Regions from separate parts of the Paraburkholderia sp. EB58 genome, predicted to be linked through region 1. Evidence: riboswitches for the same ligand, from Rfam matches in the RefSeq annotation. Region 1 holds a riboswitch; the other holds the start of a gene.
The links. Region 1 has a riboswitch for fluoride ahead of P3T40_RS05645 (respiratory chain complex I subunit 1 family protein). Riboswitches for the same ligand answer to the same signal wherever they lie in the genome.

Region 1 (7,514 bases):
CGTGGCATGCCGAGCACACCCTGCTGGCCATGCGCGTCGCCCTTGAGCGGCCACTCGGTGCTCACATTGCCGTTCGTCAGCCCAAACCAGGTCCATAGAGACATCGTTCCTCCGTGCTATCGCGCGCAACCCGCAATGGTCAAGCCGAAACTCGCCTCGTTGATCGCATAGTCCATCATGTTGCTGTCGTGTACGGTGAAGGGAAAAACCCGCCAGTTCGAAAACGAAGGGGACTTGATCTTCGCTCGTAAAATGCGTGAGCGATCGTCCAGGTGCAGCGCATATATCACCGTGCCGCGCGGTGACTCCGCCCATCCGAGTCCTTCTGAATTCGGCGCGCGCGGGCAAGGTTCGAGCAATGGACCGGCGGGGATGCCGCGAGCAAGCGCATCATCTAGCAGTCCGAAGCTCGCCCTTAGCTCTGCGATGCGCACCATCATCCTGGCGTACGCATCACCTTCGCTGCGGGTCGCGACAGCAGGTGGCAATTCATCATAAGCGGCATACGGGCGATCCCGTCTGAGGTCGCGGTCGATACCGGAGGCCCGTTCGACGGGGCCAGTCGCCCCTTGATCGTAGGCAATCTGTTGACTGAGCGGCGCCGTGGCAATGAGCCGGTCGAGATGGCTGGTGGTCCGCTCGATGAGATCGACATACCGTTGCAGATCGCGGTCGAGGATCGTCACGCTCTGGGCGATTGCGACGACGTCGAGATCGCGACGCACTCCGCCCGGCCAGACAATACTGCGCAAAAACCGGCTGCCCGACGCCAGCGCGTTCATTTGCTTGGCGCGCTCCTCCAGAAGCTTGCCCTGCGCCTCGCCAACCTTCAGCGTGGTTGTGTGGCACAAGTGGCCGAGATAGTGCAAATGGTTGTAGATGCGCTCGAGTTCCGCTGCGATGACACGCAGCCACCGTGCGCGGGGCGGCACGACGCAATCCGTAGCGTCCTCGATCGCCTGGACATACGCAAGCGCGTGCGCGACGCTATCCACACCCGACACGCGCTCAGCGAGCAAGGCACCGGCTTCAAGGTCCATCCCCTCGAACTGCTTTTCCATCCCGCGATGCTTGAGAAACAGATTCGGGTGGTAGTGCAGAATGCCTTCGCCAACGTAGTAGAAGATGAATTGCGCCGACTCGACGACGTCGGCTCGCACAGGACCGAACGGCAATAGCTGGACGTGCTTTCCGGAGACCTGGGGCAGCGTCGGCGCCGCGAGCGAAGCCGCAACGCTTGCATGCGTCGCCTCAGCTGGTTCGAGCGGGCCACGCTCCATCGACGGGAAAAAGGCCGTCACCAGCCGCTCAGGTTCCGGATGACCGGCAAACGCGACGCCGCTCATCTCCATCGCCTCACGTTCATACCAGCCGAGCAGCGGACACTTGCCGGCCAGACTCGGCACCGGCTGCGTGCCAGCTTCCACGCGCCAACTCTCGAACGCCCGTCGGCCGGGCAGCGTCGCGATATAGCGTAATTGCGGCGCGTCCGGCTTCGGAAACCAGGCGTACACGGCCTGCAGGCGCCCACCAGCGGAAAGCAGATGGTCCGCCGCCGCACCGAGCTCGCCCGGTGCAACGTTCCTGAGCACGCAGTTGTTCATCGCACGGCCCCTCCCAGATCGGCTGCCACCGTTTCGAAGAAGCGCCACAGGTCCTGCGGCCACCACAGTCCCAGGACTAACACCGGTACCAGCGCAAGCCACATCGGCAGTGTCATCCAGACGTTCACGTCGATCGCCCGCTCTGCCGCCTTAGCCTGCCCCAATGGTCCGGACTCCCAATACATGGCCCTGAAGTGGTTGAGAAAGCCTATGAAGATGACGATCAGCAACAACAACATAACGATGACGGCCCAGACATTCGCGCTTGCCATACCAGCGCGCATCAAGGTCAACTCACTCAGAAAGAGGCCAAATGGCGGTGCGCCAGTCATCGCCACCGCGCCGGCCAGCCACAGCGCGCCGCTGACCGGAAAGCGATCCCATACGCCGCGAATTTCATCCATCTGCGTGGTGCCGAACACGCGCATCACATTTCCAGCGCCGAAGAACATGAGCGACTTGCCTAGTGAATGGTTCAGCATGTGATACAGCACGGCAGCAATGGCGAGCGGACCGCCAAATCCGAAGCCAAGCGCCAGCACGCCCATGTGCTCGACGCTGGAATACGCCATCAATCGTTTGATGCCCTGCTGACGGACGATAAAGAGCGCGGCGACAAACAGCGAAAAGGCGCCGAATGCAACGAGCACGGTACGCGGCAGCAATGACGTACCGGCGGCGTCTTCGATCGTCAGGAAGCGTGCAACGCCCAGCATCGCCGTATTCAGCAGCGCGCCGGAGAGCATCGCGGACACCGGTGCGGGCCCTTCGCTGTGCGCGTCCGGCAGCCAGGTGTGCATCGGCGCCAGCCCGGCCTTCGTGCCGTAGCCCACCAGCACAAGCAGGAACGCCATTTGGGTCAACGCGGGATTCATGCTGGGAGCCGCCCGGCGCAGCACGTCCCACGTCATGTCGTAAGTGGGACCAATGACCAGACTGCCGGCCCAATAGAAAAGCACCGTTCCAAGCAGTGCGAGACTGATCCCTGCGGACACCACGATGATGTACTTCCACGCCGCTTCGATCGCCGCCTGACCGCGCTCGAAACCCACGAGGAAAGTGCTGACGAGCGTGGTCAATTCAATCGCAATCCAGTAGACGCCGATATTGTTCATGATCGGCCCGCAGACCATCGTCGCCGCAAAAAGCGCAAAGAGCGCATAGAAGTTCGGCAGCCGCGGCCGCTCCTCGGCGAGCAGGCGCATGTAGCCCACCGCGTAGATAGAGGCGAGGCAATATACCAGCGCGGTACAGAGCAGCGTCCAGGCGGCCAGCGCATCCACCATCACGTAGCCGTGCATAAATCGATGTGGATTCCTGACGATACACGCCAGTGAAATTGCCGCAACCACGCAGACGACCGAAGCGGCCAGATTCGCGTACTCAGCGATGCGCGCGTGCCGGCTGACAGCGCAAATCGCGGCGACCACAAGCGGCGCAGCAACGATCGTGACGCTCCACGTTTCGATCATGGCTACCCCACCAGCCGTCTGAGTTCACGGCTGCTCGTACTGCCGACGTGCGCCACCAGGTAACGGACCAATACCCCAAAGCTCACAACGATGACGAGGAGATCGAACAGCAACACCAGTTCGATCAGCATGGGCATGCCAGGTACGAGTATCTGGGAACCGAGAAAAATGCCGTTCTCCAGAATCAGCAGGCCAAGCACCTGGCTGATCGCCTCATGACGGACCGCCAGCATCAGAAAGCCGATGAGTTTCATCGAAAGCATTACCGTGAGTGCCAGCACGACAACGGTACCGCCGAGACCCAGCGCGTTGCCCAGATGGTTCGACACGACAAAGGCGAACAGCACCAGCAGCGCACCCAGAACCAGGCTTGAACTCGGCTGAAGGATCACGTGCAATTCCCGCTCGACCGCGAGCCTGATGATGATTCGCCAGATGAGATACGGCAGCACCAGGCCGCGAAAGAATGCGGTCAGCAGTGCAATCAGATACAGCTCGTGATAATTGCCGTAGTAGCCCACCGCGCCTGAGAGCGCTGCAATCAGCCACGACTCGGCCATGAACGCGAGCAGATAGTCCTTCAGCCAGCGCGAGCCCAGCATCACGAACGCCAGCAGGAGACTGCCGATCGACAGCAGGCTGAACAGGGACGCGGCGAGCGGACTCAGGTGGGCGAGCAGCATCTCGTGTCACCGAAGCTGGTTGGCGGCGATCGCAAGCACCGCCAGCATGAACGAAGCGGCAAGCGGCTCCTGATACCGGAAGAAGCGCAACCTCGATTGCGCCGTTTCGACGAGCACAACCACGAGCGCGACCAGCAGCATGCGCAGGAAAAGCCCCACCGCGGCACCGAGTGCACCGAGCGCAGTCCCCTTCTGTGACAGCCCCCATGGCAACGTCAGCACGTTGCAAAAGATGGTGTAGAGAATGAACTGCTTCATCATCGACGCCCATTTGAGCAACGCAAGCAGCGGTCCGGAATACTCGAGAATCCGTGCCTCCTCGATCATGTACACCTCGATATGCGTACTCGAGTGAATCGGCAGGCGGTCCGTTTCGACGAGGAGCAGGACGAAAAAGGCGAAAACGAGCAACAGGTGCGCCGGACTCCAGTAGACGGAAGGCTGCGCCACCAGCAGGTGGTTCACGACGAACGGCAACATGGCCTTTGCGAGCAGCGTGATGCCGACCAGCACGAGGATCAGCGTCGGCTCCGCGAGAATGCCGAGCATCACCGAGCGGCTCGATCCGATGCCGCCATAGGCACTACCCGAGTCCAGCCCCGCCAACACCACCGCAAACGACCCCAGCGTGAGGATCAGGCCGCCGCCAAGGATGTCGCCCATATCGGAAAGCGGCAGGGGGAAGTCGGTGAGCACCGGGATAAGGATCGGTACCGTGAGCATGCAGGTGAAGGCGACGACCGGTGCAGTCCAGTAAATCCAGGAGGCGGTGTTCGGTACGACGAGCTGCTTGTGGAAAAGCTTCCACAAGTCGCGATACGGTTGGAAGATGCCCGGACCGCGTGCGCGCTGCACGCGCTCCTCCCACTGGAGAATGACGCCCTGCAGAAGCGGTGACAGCGCAATGACGGTCACCACCTGGGCGATCTGGAGTGCAACGTCGCGCGCGCTCATCCCGCCTCCGTGAAAACGGAAGGCGGCCGAACCAGGGTATGCGGCGTCTCAGAGCACGCGCGAGCCGCCAAGGGAAAACCCGGCAAAGCGTGCGAACGGGAGCGGCAACGATAGCTGCACGGCGACTCGCTTGCGCATCTCATGTTTTTGCATTCTTGTAGGCAACGATATGCCCCGAGAAGCTCGAAATGGCGAGCCGGCTGAAAAATGCCTACCGGCCCCGAAGCGCCCGGGGACCCTGTAGGCATCATTAGCCGCGAAGACCACTAGCGGCGGTTAGGGAGGAATGCCATCTCCACAAAAGTCAGTTTCGAGTATAGGAGACGCTCCGGCGCATGCAAAGTCAGTATTGCCACTTATCCTGTCGAGCGACCGAAGAGGGAAAAGTGCTTTGATGGCTTGTGCGGGATGTCCTCGCCAATCAGACCGAACTCAATGGGAAAGCGCATATAAAAGACGTGTACCTGTTCGGTGCGCACGAGATCCAGTAACCGCTCGGCCTCTTCTTCAGTGACGGCAAGGATGATCTGTACCGGCTGATCGGTGAGCTTGAGCACATGCGCAGCATGATGCGCACCGGCGTGGCCGATGCCCTCAGCGCAATTGATGACGGTTGCGCCACGAATGCCCAGTTTGGGGACCTCATGCAGCAGCCACTCGCATACCGTCTGATGGCCGTGCTTACGGTTCTTCTCGGTATAAAAAGTGAGTTGATAGCCGTTCATGGTGCACCTCCGCCGCGCAATGGTCGCCGCTTGATTCATTCTAGTTCATGGGTGTCGCGATGTTTCTTTGTGCGGTGCAATATAGCGCCATCGCAGTTTCCCGCCTCGCGCGCTACCCGGCTTTCGCCAGGCAATCGGGCACTGGGGCAGACGCAACGTCCGTTTGACCGCCTCGCTGCGACAAAAATATCTGCCTGTACAAGTCTTCCCCATAACTGGTTTGAAGAGGCTCGGCCTCGGTCAGCTTAAAGGTGCGCTCGCCGTCAGGCTCTCGCTGCGCTCTCAGGAACATCATGTCTTGCGTTCTTCGCTCGTATAGTGCGTGAGCCAGCGTGTACAGATGCGTCACGAACACGATCTTTACGTGCTTTTCCAGCAATGCCGCGATGATCTGTCGCGCGATCTCGGACCCCTCGCGCTCGTTGGTGGCGGCGAACGACTCATTACTCAATAGCAGCGAGTGTTCCTGGATGCGCTCAACGATCTCACTCATGCGCCGGAGTTCCTCGTCGAGCTTGCCGCTTTGCATCGACGCATCTTCTTCGCGTTTATAGTGCGTATAGATTCCGTCGCACACGTTCGCGGAGAACGACTCAGCCGCAACGAACATCCCGCATTGCATCATGACCTGCGCCAACCCGACAGCGCACAGGAACGTCGACTTGCCGCCCTGATTGGCACCAGTGATGATGAGCAGCTCCATGCCGTCCCCGCGTACGTCATTGCCGACTGGCGCGTGCTCCATACGCAGCGCCAGACTCGCGTCATACAAACCGTCACAAGCCAGTTGCCTGTCGTTGCGTGGCAGTGGAACGGGAACGCACACGCGGAGGCAGCGCCGCTTCAAGTCAGCATGCAAGTTGATGCAACCGATGTAAAAGGCGAGTTCGGTACGCAGCATCGTGAAGAAGCTGAGTATGTGGTCGACCGATTGCGCAAGCGCGTTGGCAACGAGATTGATGCCGCGCGCCTCCAGATCCGCCAGCGCCCGGGCGCCGTTCTCATCGCGATCAGCAATACGAAACGTCAGCGAAGGCGGCCGTTTCACGAGCAGACGCTTCAGAAAGTTAGGATCCTTATCGCGGGGTTTGCGCAAAATGTACTGGGTTCCCTTGTTACCGCTGCCCAGGCCCGCGCTGATCAACACGCCTCCGTTGAACTTAAGCTCCTTGAGACAGCGCTGGATCGTCGAGAAATAGTCGTCCGTCAACTCGCCCTGGATCATCGAGAAAAACCGCACAAATCCTTCCGACTGAAAGCTCGCTGTTTGCAGGTCAGCCAGACTCCTCAGTTTCTTCAGCACGCCAACGAATTGCTGGATCAACTCCCGGGAACCATGCAACACCGAACTGGGCGACGCGGTAAAGAAGCTGTAGTAGCTCTTCTTTTCGATTTCGATCGCTTCGAGCGCGATGGCGTGGAGCTGCCGCACCACGGCTTCGTTGATGATGCAGTCGTTGAGGATCGCCTGGCGCCAGGCGATTTCGTCCGGCTCGACTGAGCTCACCACAACGACACGCCTGACGATCTCGAGAATAAACGCGTCCCCGCTGGCCATTGACTGATATAGCGTGTTCAGCCCAAGGTCCCGCACCAGCGCTTCCTCGTTCCAGCCAGGCTCGCGGTGCAAGTTCAAATCGCGGTCTTTGTACAGGAGATGTGCCTTCATAGCCCAAGCCGCTCCTTCAGACGGTCATAGCTCAGGCCGTAGTGCTCGGCAATCGACGCCGCATAAGCGCGACCGTCGGCCGCCCTCCTCCTTACCCGATACGTGCGGGAAGCCGGATCTCCAGGCTTGATTTCGCTCGCCATGCTCACCGCCTGCGCACCCAGATTCGCAAGCTCATCGATGAAAGTCACGCAAACGCACAATGCGCCGCGTTCCAATATCTCACCGATGATCTTCTTGCTCAGGAAAAGTGCATCCGTCAGCGTCGTTGAACTGAATATCTCGTTCATGATGACGACGCTGCGCGAGCTTGCGTTCGCCACGATCTGATGGACCCGCATCAGGTCGTCTTGCAGCTCGCCGCGCAAGTCTTTCGTATTTTCTTCGTGCTCGAAATGCGTGAAAAG
Region 2 (7,514 bases), on a different contig from region 1:
CGGTTGGTTACGCGCGTTACACCACCGCGTGGACCGTTGCATGCGGCGCATCGCCGCAACGATCCATCTGTTCGCGTTGAATGCGTGATCGAGCCGGTCAGGTGTCCAGCCGCCGGCCCGGCGTGCCGCCGATTTCGAGGGCGATCCTGGAGATGCATTCGAGCAGCAGGGGCGCCGCGCGCGTCATCAGCCAGTCGCGCGGACACTGGTGCGCCGAGCCACCGCAATTGACCGCGTAGCGCTCGCCGGAGGGTCCGATAAAACCAGCCGCGATCGCATTCAGCCCGTCGTGCCATTCGCCGGTTGCGATCGCGAAACCATGGGCGGCGGTTTCCCGCAGCGCCTGCTCGAGGCGGTCGCCGACAAGCCCCCACTCGTCGCCTTCGGCAGCCTGTAACCCAAGCAGAAGTTTCTGGCGCTCAGGTTCTGCCAATACAGCCAGATAGGCACGGCCCACGGCGGTGCGGCTCAGATTCATCCGCGAACCCACATCGAGCCGCGACACGAGGACGGCGGAGCGCGGCTTGATCGCGTCGATGACTACCATGTCAAGCCGATCGCGCACGGCCAGATGCACAGACAGCGACGTGTGTTCGGCAAGTTCGATCAGGAAAGGCCGTGAGCGGGCGCGAATATCGAAGTTGCGCAGAAAGCCGTTACTCAACTCCAGAACCGACGAGGTGAGCACGAAACGTTCGCTATCCGGCAGGCGAAACAGGAATCCGGCGCTGACGAGCGTGGCGGTGATCCGCGAAACGGTCGGCTTGGGAATGCCGGTGAGCTCAGTTAGTTCGCGATTGCTGAGTGGCGAGTCCGCTGCCGCGATACAGCGCAGCACGGTCAGACCGCGCGCGAGTGCCGTGACTTCGTCTCCCGAGCCATCTTTTTCCTTAACGGGGTCGGTACCGCGAGGGAGCATGGTTTCGTGCGTCATCTCATTATTGTGAAACTTCGTTTCAATTTCCATATTTGTACTGTTGCGCCGAACCGAAGACGGCAGGGCCGAACTTGCACCATAATGACGCACGCCGACCCTATTTCATAAGACAATTCATTGTAATAGAAGGACATGGCCAGGAAACCCGGCCTCATTAGATTTTGCTTGACTTAGTCAGCATAACCGTAAAAAATGGAATCACATTTCGAAAGGAAGGCTTGCGTATGAATGGCGCGCGTAGCCTTAGCCTCGCCCGACATGCTGCACAGCCCGGGCCAGCAAGGCGCCACCGGCAATTAACGCACGGCGCCATCAGGCGACACTTTCGAATCCCCTCTCTCAGGTTCTAGCACGGCCCTCGGAATGGCTAGAACTTTTTAAGGCGTCACGGTCACGTGGCGCCTTTTTTTTCGTCCACGAACTAGATAATGGCGTAGGGGAATAGGGGAGGCGCGGCGGGGTTTCTACTGCAGTATCTCTTTATTTAATGCGTAATGAATCGAATCGAATCGCGTTGCACGATCTCGAGCAAAAAAAAACCGCTCCGACAAGACAAGTGTGAGAAGGGGAATCGGAGCGGCCCTGACAAAACGAAAGGTTTTTACACCTGCGTGCTAGAACTTATACGTCGCTCCCACCTGCACGAAGCGTCCGATGTACGAGTACAGCGACTGGTCATAACCGGTCTGATCGAGTTCGCTGTCGGCAAAGAGCGGATCGAACGGAGGCGTGCGGTTGAAGATGTTGTCGATGCCGCCGTAGATCGTCCAGTGCTTGAAGCCTGTGTACGTCATCATGAGGTTGAACTCGCTATACGACCCGACTTTGTCCGACGGCGTGGAATTCAGAGCTTGATCAGCGGAAGCCAGTGCCTGCGCGTACGGGCCGACGAATTGCCAGCTCAGCGCGGCATTGAACTGGTGATAAGCCCAGTTCAGCGTGGTATTGCCTTTCCAGCGCGGGAAGCTGCCGCCGAACGGCTGTGAGAGCGTGAAATTATTGCCCGCGGCGTTGATCTTGCCGTTCGGCGTATCGAGGTTGTAGTCATTGACGTAAGCCCAGTCCGCAGACAACGTGAATGTGCCGAGCTTCGTTGGCAACGACTGGCGGAAGGTGGCTTCGAAACCGTTCGTATCCAGCGAACCGAGGTTCTCGTACGGGAAATCCTCGAAGAGGATCTGGCCGTTAGCCGGGTTCGTGACCACCTGGCTTGGATTCAGCGCCTCGCCGATGACGTTGTCGATATGGATTTTGTACCAGTCGAGGCCGACATCGGTTGTACGGGTTGGCGACAACTGGAAACCGATATCGTAGTTCTTGGTCCGTTCGGGCTGCAGGTTCGGATTGCCCTGCGTGATCGTCGTGACCGTGCCGTTCGGCAGATCCTGAATCCCCAACGTTTGCGAAGTGCTGTCCTCCACGAAGGTCGGCGCACGGAAGCCGCGCGTGTACGACGTGAACATCGTCAGCGCCTGCACCGGCTGATAGCGCAGCGCGAAGCGCGGCGAGAACGCGCCGCCGAAATCGCTGTAGTGATCGTAGCGTCCCGACTGGCTGAACGTGAGGTTGCGAATGATCGGCACGTCGACCTGATAGTAGACGGCGGCCACATTGCGCTGGCCGTTGACGGCCTCCAGATTCGGGTTGACCACCTGGCCGGTCAGGAACTCGCTGCCCTGGTTGAGGAACTCGCTCTCATGCAGGAACTGTGCGCCAAAGCCGAGGCCCACATCACCCGTGGGCAGATGGAACAGGTTCGGCGTCGAGAGTGTTGCATCGACGGTATCGAGCTTCGAGATGCCCTCGTTGGTCGCGTTCTGGTACAGCCCGTTCAATCCGTTCGGCGTCGAGGCAGGGTTGGCGAAGTTGAAGACCCCGTTCTGGAAGATGTTGTTCAGTGCGTTGACGTTCAACTGGTTCGAGTACGTGTTGTCGACCGTGCTTTGCGAATGACTGACCGACGTCGCCCAGTCCCAGTCGCCGTAGGGCAGCGTGAACGATCCTTTGACGCCGGTGGACGCGCGCCAGTAGTTGGCGTCGGTCCTTTCGGCCACGGTGTTGGGGAATGCATAGGTTAGCGGTGTCGCGGCGCCCGTCGTGTTGAACTGGTTGCTCACCGGGACGACGTTATTGAACGGAGTGAATATCCCTCCCGGGCCTAATACCAGCGTCGGCGTTTGCGGGCTGCCCACGATGTTGCCATCGAGGCCAAGGTTGTACGTGGTCTCGTTGTGGCTTTCCCACAGGTCGGCGAAAGCGGTGGTCGTATCGTCGATCTTGAAGTCCGCATGGACCTTCGCGCTCAGGCGTTGTGTTTGCGGCTCGATCGAAGTGCTATTTGCGGTGTTGAACGCGCACACCGTGCCGGGGCCTCCCGAGAAGGCGCCGAGAAAATTGCTTGCCGCGGGGTGCACCGAGCCGCCGAACGGACAATTGCTCAATGCCTGCGGACCATTAGGCGTATTCCAGAACGACGGTGCGAGCAGCGACAGACCGCCCGGCATGCCGGTGAAATCCTGCGCTGAGGTTGAATCGCGATCGGCGAGCGTGGAGCCGGCGTCCTGATAGACGCTGGCCGCCGCCGTGATGTTGAAGCGGTCGGAGTTCAGATCGCCGAAACCGCCGAGCACGCTGAACTTGGTTGTGCCGTTACCCGCACCGTTGCTGACCGAACTGCCGTAACTGCCGTCGAGCTGCAGGCCCTGATAATCGTGCTTCGTGATGATATTGACCACGCCCGCAACAGCGTCGGAGCCGTATTGCGACACAGCACCGGTCTTCACAATCTCGACCCGGTCGATGACGTTGAGCGGCAGCGTGTTCAGGTCGAAGAAGTTGTCCACGCTATTCGAGAAGAACGCGAACGGCGCGACGCGCTGTCCGTCGATCAGCACCAGCGTATATTTCTCGCTCAGACCTCGCAGCGCGAGACCCGCAGCGCCCGGCGCAAAGTTGCCGGTTTGTCCTTCGCTCCAGCTATTCGCCGAATTGGCGGTGGTAGAGCGCAGGTAGTCGGCGACGCTGTTCGCGCCGCTGTCCTGGATGTCCTTCTGGCTGACGGTCTGCACCTGGTTGTAGCCGACCTTGTCCGAGCTGCGGATTAGCGAGCCAGTCACCTGGAACGTCTGCAGTTGCTTGACCGTGGTCGCTGTGGCGGTTTTGCCAGTTGTGGCCGCTTTGCCCGTTGTGCCTGCTGTGCCACTTTGGGCCGCGCCTGTAGCCGGGGCGGGAGACTCCGCGCCACCCGTGGCTTCGGCAGGGGGCGTCGTCCCCGTTGTAGCCGGCTGGCTTTGTGCGAGCGCCGGTACGGCGAGCGCGGCTGACAATGCAAGTTCGGCCCAGATTATTCTCTTGATCGCAACCGCCAAAACTCTTTGCTTCATCTTTCCCCCATACTTATTAGTAAGGCCACACCTGTTGTGCGTAGAGCAGTCTTATGAACCGCTCCAGCTCGATTTACGACAACCCGCGTTAAGACCAGGCAATCCACCTTTCCCGATTGCGTTGCGCGGCGGTTCTTATCCCGTTGGGCACTATCTGTATTGCGCCTCGTTCCATTCACGACGTCGAACTCATCCGTGCTCCTCATGACCTCATAATTCTTAGGTATCCTTAACAAAATAATTACGTTTACTTTTCGATTTGCATGTCGTTGCTTATTGCGCCACGTCGTCGCCTTTACTTGCTGACAAGATCTTGCAAGACGCTTGCCATCCGAGTCTTAAGAAACGATGACCGCACAATGCCGTATTCAAAAAAATTTGACAGGATTAAATTTTTTTAGACGAATGGAATAACCCGACACCATGATTCGTTACTCAATCATGTCGAATTGCGGGTGCAACAAGTCGTTAGCACAACGGGTAAAGCGCGAAGGAAATTATTACTATTTCCGCGGCTTGGAGCGGGACGGGAAGGTTGCGCGACTTGCGGTGAAGTTGGAGCCGGTCGACTCTCAAAAGGGTGCGGGCGCGGTTAAGTGCCCAGCCGCCAGGAAGCCCAGATCCTAACGAAACGTAAGAAATAGCTTCCTATGGATTAGCGCGACACGAGCGATACGGTTGCAATTCCAAGCACCGTCATGATCAGCGAAGTCGATACGTGGATGGCAATTTCACCTGCGGCCCAGCCGAGACGGCCTTCCTGCAAGCGCTGCACGACTTCGGCAGAGAAGGTGGAAAACGTGGACAGGCCACCCATCAGACCGGTAATGACGAACAGTCGCCATTCAGGCGCGAGCTCCGGCAAGCGGGCAAAAAACGCCACGGCGACCCCGATCACGTAACCAGCGATTATGTTGGCGGCAAGGGTGCCAAGCGGCAGGGCGGGGAACACCCCGTTCAGACGGATACCGAGAAACCAGCGGAACAGTGAACCCAATGCACCGCCAATACCCACTGCAAGAATAGATAAATACATGGAAGGACGCCTGGCCAGGTCGCAAGGTCGACAAACCGGGGTGAGCGCAGATACGTTGTGTCCGCAATCATCCGGGCATGCAGGCATCATCAGCCCTACACGGGCGGTTAAAGGAGAATGCCATCTCCAACGGGCGATTTTATCATCGACGCAGCATGCGGGGACAGGTGGGGTGGCGCCGAGGGTGCGGGGCCGGCCAATGCGGCACGCATGGGGCGTGTCGACGCACCGGGCGCGGAGTGAGCGATACCATGCCGCCGGGCAGCTCGCCACGCTGACAGCCTTTGTCATCGAGGGCAAACGCCGACATAATGTACTGTCCCCTGCGCGGCCTGCCGGGCTCCTGAACTCCTTCGCGTACGCATGAGACTGACAACCAAAGGGCTGTTGCTGATCGCGATTCCTGCCGTGTTTGAGCTCGCTCTCCTTTCGGGGCTGGTCAAGGCACAGGTGGATGCCGCGCAGGCTGAGCGCTGGGCGACCCACAGCGAGGATGTGCTGCGCCAGACCACGGCGATTCTGGAGCCGGTGCTGCTCGACTCGGTGCGTCTGCGCGGCGCAGTGCTCAGCAACGACGCCGACGTCACGACGCCCGTGGCGCTGTGGATGGACATCGACCGGCGCATCGACCAGTTGGCCGATCTGGTGGCCGACAACCCTGTGCAGGTGGAACGCGCGGTGCAGATCCGCCAATCCGTGCAGGCGTACCGGCAATGGTCGGACCGCGTGCAGGACCTGTTGCATTCCGGGCGCCGGCGCGACGTCATCGAACGGTTCAGCGAGCTGGCGAGTACCGACGTGCTCGACCGTTTCCGTGCCCAGATCGCGGCATTCCAGAACGAGGAGCGACTCCTCGACACGCAACGTTCCACCGAGGCCGAGGCTGCGCGCGAGCGGCAGCAGATTCTGGTGGTGGCCGCCGTGCTGGGTTCGCTACTGTTTGTCGCGCTGGCCGTGTGGCTTTTTACGCGCGGCGTGCGTGGGCGGCTGGCGCTGCTCTCCGACAACGCCGTACGGCTCGCCAGCAATGAACCGCTCGCGCCGATCGACCGCGGCTCCGATGAAATCGCCCGGCTCGATCAGACGCTGCACGAGACGAGCCGCCGCCTGCTCGAGGCGGAGCGCATCCAGGCTCGTTTCCAGTCCGATCTCGCGCGCCGCGCGAATGAATTGGCGGCCATCAACGAGACGCTGCGTCAGCAGACCCAGGAAAACGAGATGTTCATCTACAGCGTGTCGCACGATCTGCGCGCGCCGCTCGTCAACCTGCAGGGATTCTCGAAGGAACTGATTCATGCTTGCGACGACCTGCGCGCAGCGGTCCGGCAGTCGTCGCTCACGGCGGCACGGCGGCAACATATCGAGCAACTGGTCGACGAGGATATCGGCGAGGCGTTGCATTATCTGCAAACCGCGGTGCTGCGCGCGTCGCACATCATCGACGCGCTGTTGCGGCTCTCGCGCGTCGGCCGCGTCGAGTACCGCCGCCAGCAGGTGCATGTGCGCGACATCGTCCAGCGTGTGATCGATGCGATGCAGGTGTCGATCCGGGCGCGCCGGGCACGCGTGGTCGTCCACGATCTGCCGTCGGTGTGGGGCGATCCGACTGCGCTCGAGCAGGTGTTCGCGAATCTGGTGGGCAATGCGATCAACTATCTCGATGCGTCGCGCGACGGGCGTGTCGAAATCGGTACGACGCCGGCGCCGCCCGGCGTTCAATCGTTACGCATCTTCTATGTGAAAGACAACGGGCTCGGCGTTCCGGCTATCGCCATTCCGCGTCTCTTCAGCGCGTTTCAGCGCTTACACGGCAACGTCGCAACGGGCGAGGGGATCGGGTTGGCGCTGGTGCGCCGCGTGGTGGAGCGGCATGGTGGCCGCGTCTGGGCGGAGTCGACCGAAGGGGTCGGCACGACGTTCTATTTCTCGCTGCCGGAAGCGGAGCTTCGTGCGTCGCACGAAGAGCCCGAGATGCTGGCGCTGGGTGCGCCAGGCCTTAGTACGCGGTGAAGAGCCGGCGCGGCTTCAGCAGTTTGCTGGCGCGAATCGACCAGTAGCAGCCGAATGCGACCAGGATGGCCGCACCCACAATAACCGTGTGCGGCGCGGGCCGCATACCAAGCAGGCCGTCCAGCGCGAACAGGCCGCGTACCAGAAT

Region 2: linked by a shared signal. The riboswitch ahead of crcB (fluoride efflux transporter CrcB) and the one ahead of P3T40_RS05645 (respiratory chain complex I subunit 1 family protein) in region 1 are both predicted to bind fluoride.

The regions. Positions count from the first base shown of each region.
Region 1 is NZ_JBNDMQ010000003.1:109,090-116,603, forward strand. Features, by position in the region: gene nuoB (NADH-quinone oxidoreductase subunit NuoB) at 1-104, opposite strand, end outside; gene P3T40_RS05630 (NADH-quinone oxidoreductase subunit C) at 117-1,604, opposite strand; gene P3T40_RS05635 (hydrogenase 4 subunit F) at 1,601-3,076, opposite strand; gene P3T40_RS05640 (hydrogenase) at 3,079-3,759, opposite strand; gene P3T40_RS05645 (respiratory chain complex I subunit 1 family protein) at 3,766-4,713, opposite strand; fluoride riboswitch at 4,948-5,019, opposite strand; gene P3T40_RS05650 (DUF190 domain-containing protein) at 5,070-5,438, opposite strand; gene P3T40_RS05655 (MutS-related protein) at 5,551-7,107, opposite strand; gene P3T40_RS05660 (MutS-related protein) at 7,104-7,514, opposite strand, start outside.
Region 2 is NZ_JBNDMQ010000022.1:8,950-16,463, forward strand. Features, by position in the region: gene P3T40_RS27670 (IclR family transcriptional regulator) at 98-934, opposite strand; gene P3T40_RS27675 (TonB-dependent receptor) at 1,552-4,320, opposite strand; gene crcB (fluoride efflux transporter CrcB) at 4,976-5,356, opposite strand; fluoride riboswitch at 5,430-5,493, opposite strand; gene P3T40_RS27685 (sensor histidine kinase) at 5,720-7,366, shown strand; gene P3T40_RS27690 (hypothetical protein) at 7,353-7,514, opposite strand, start outside.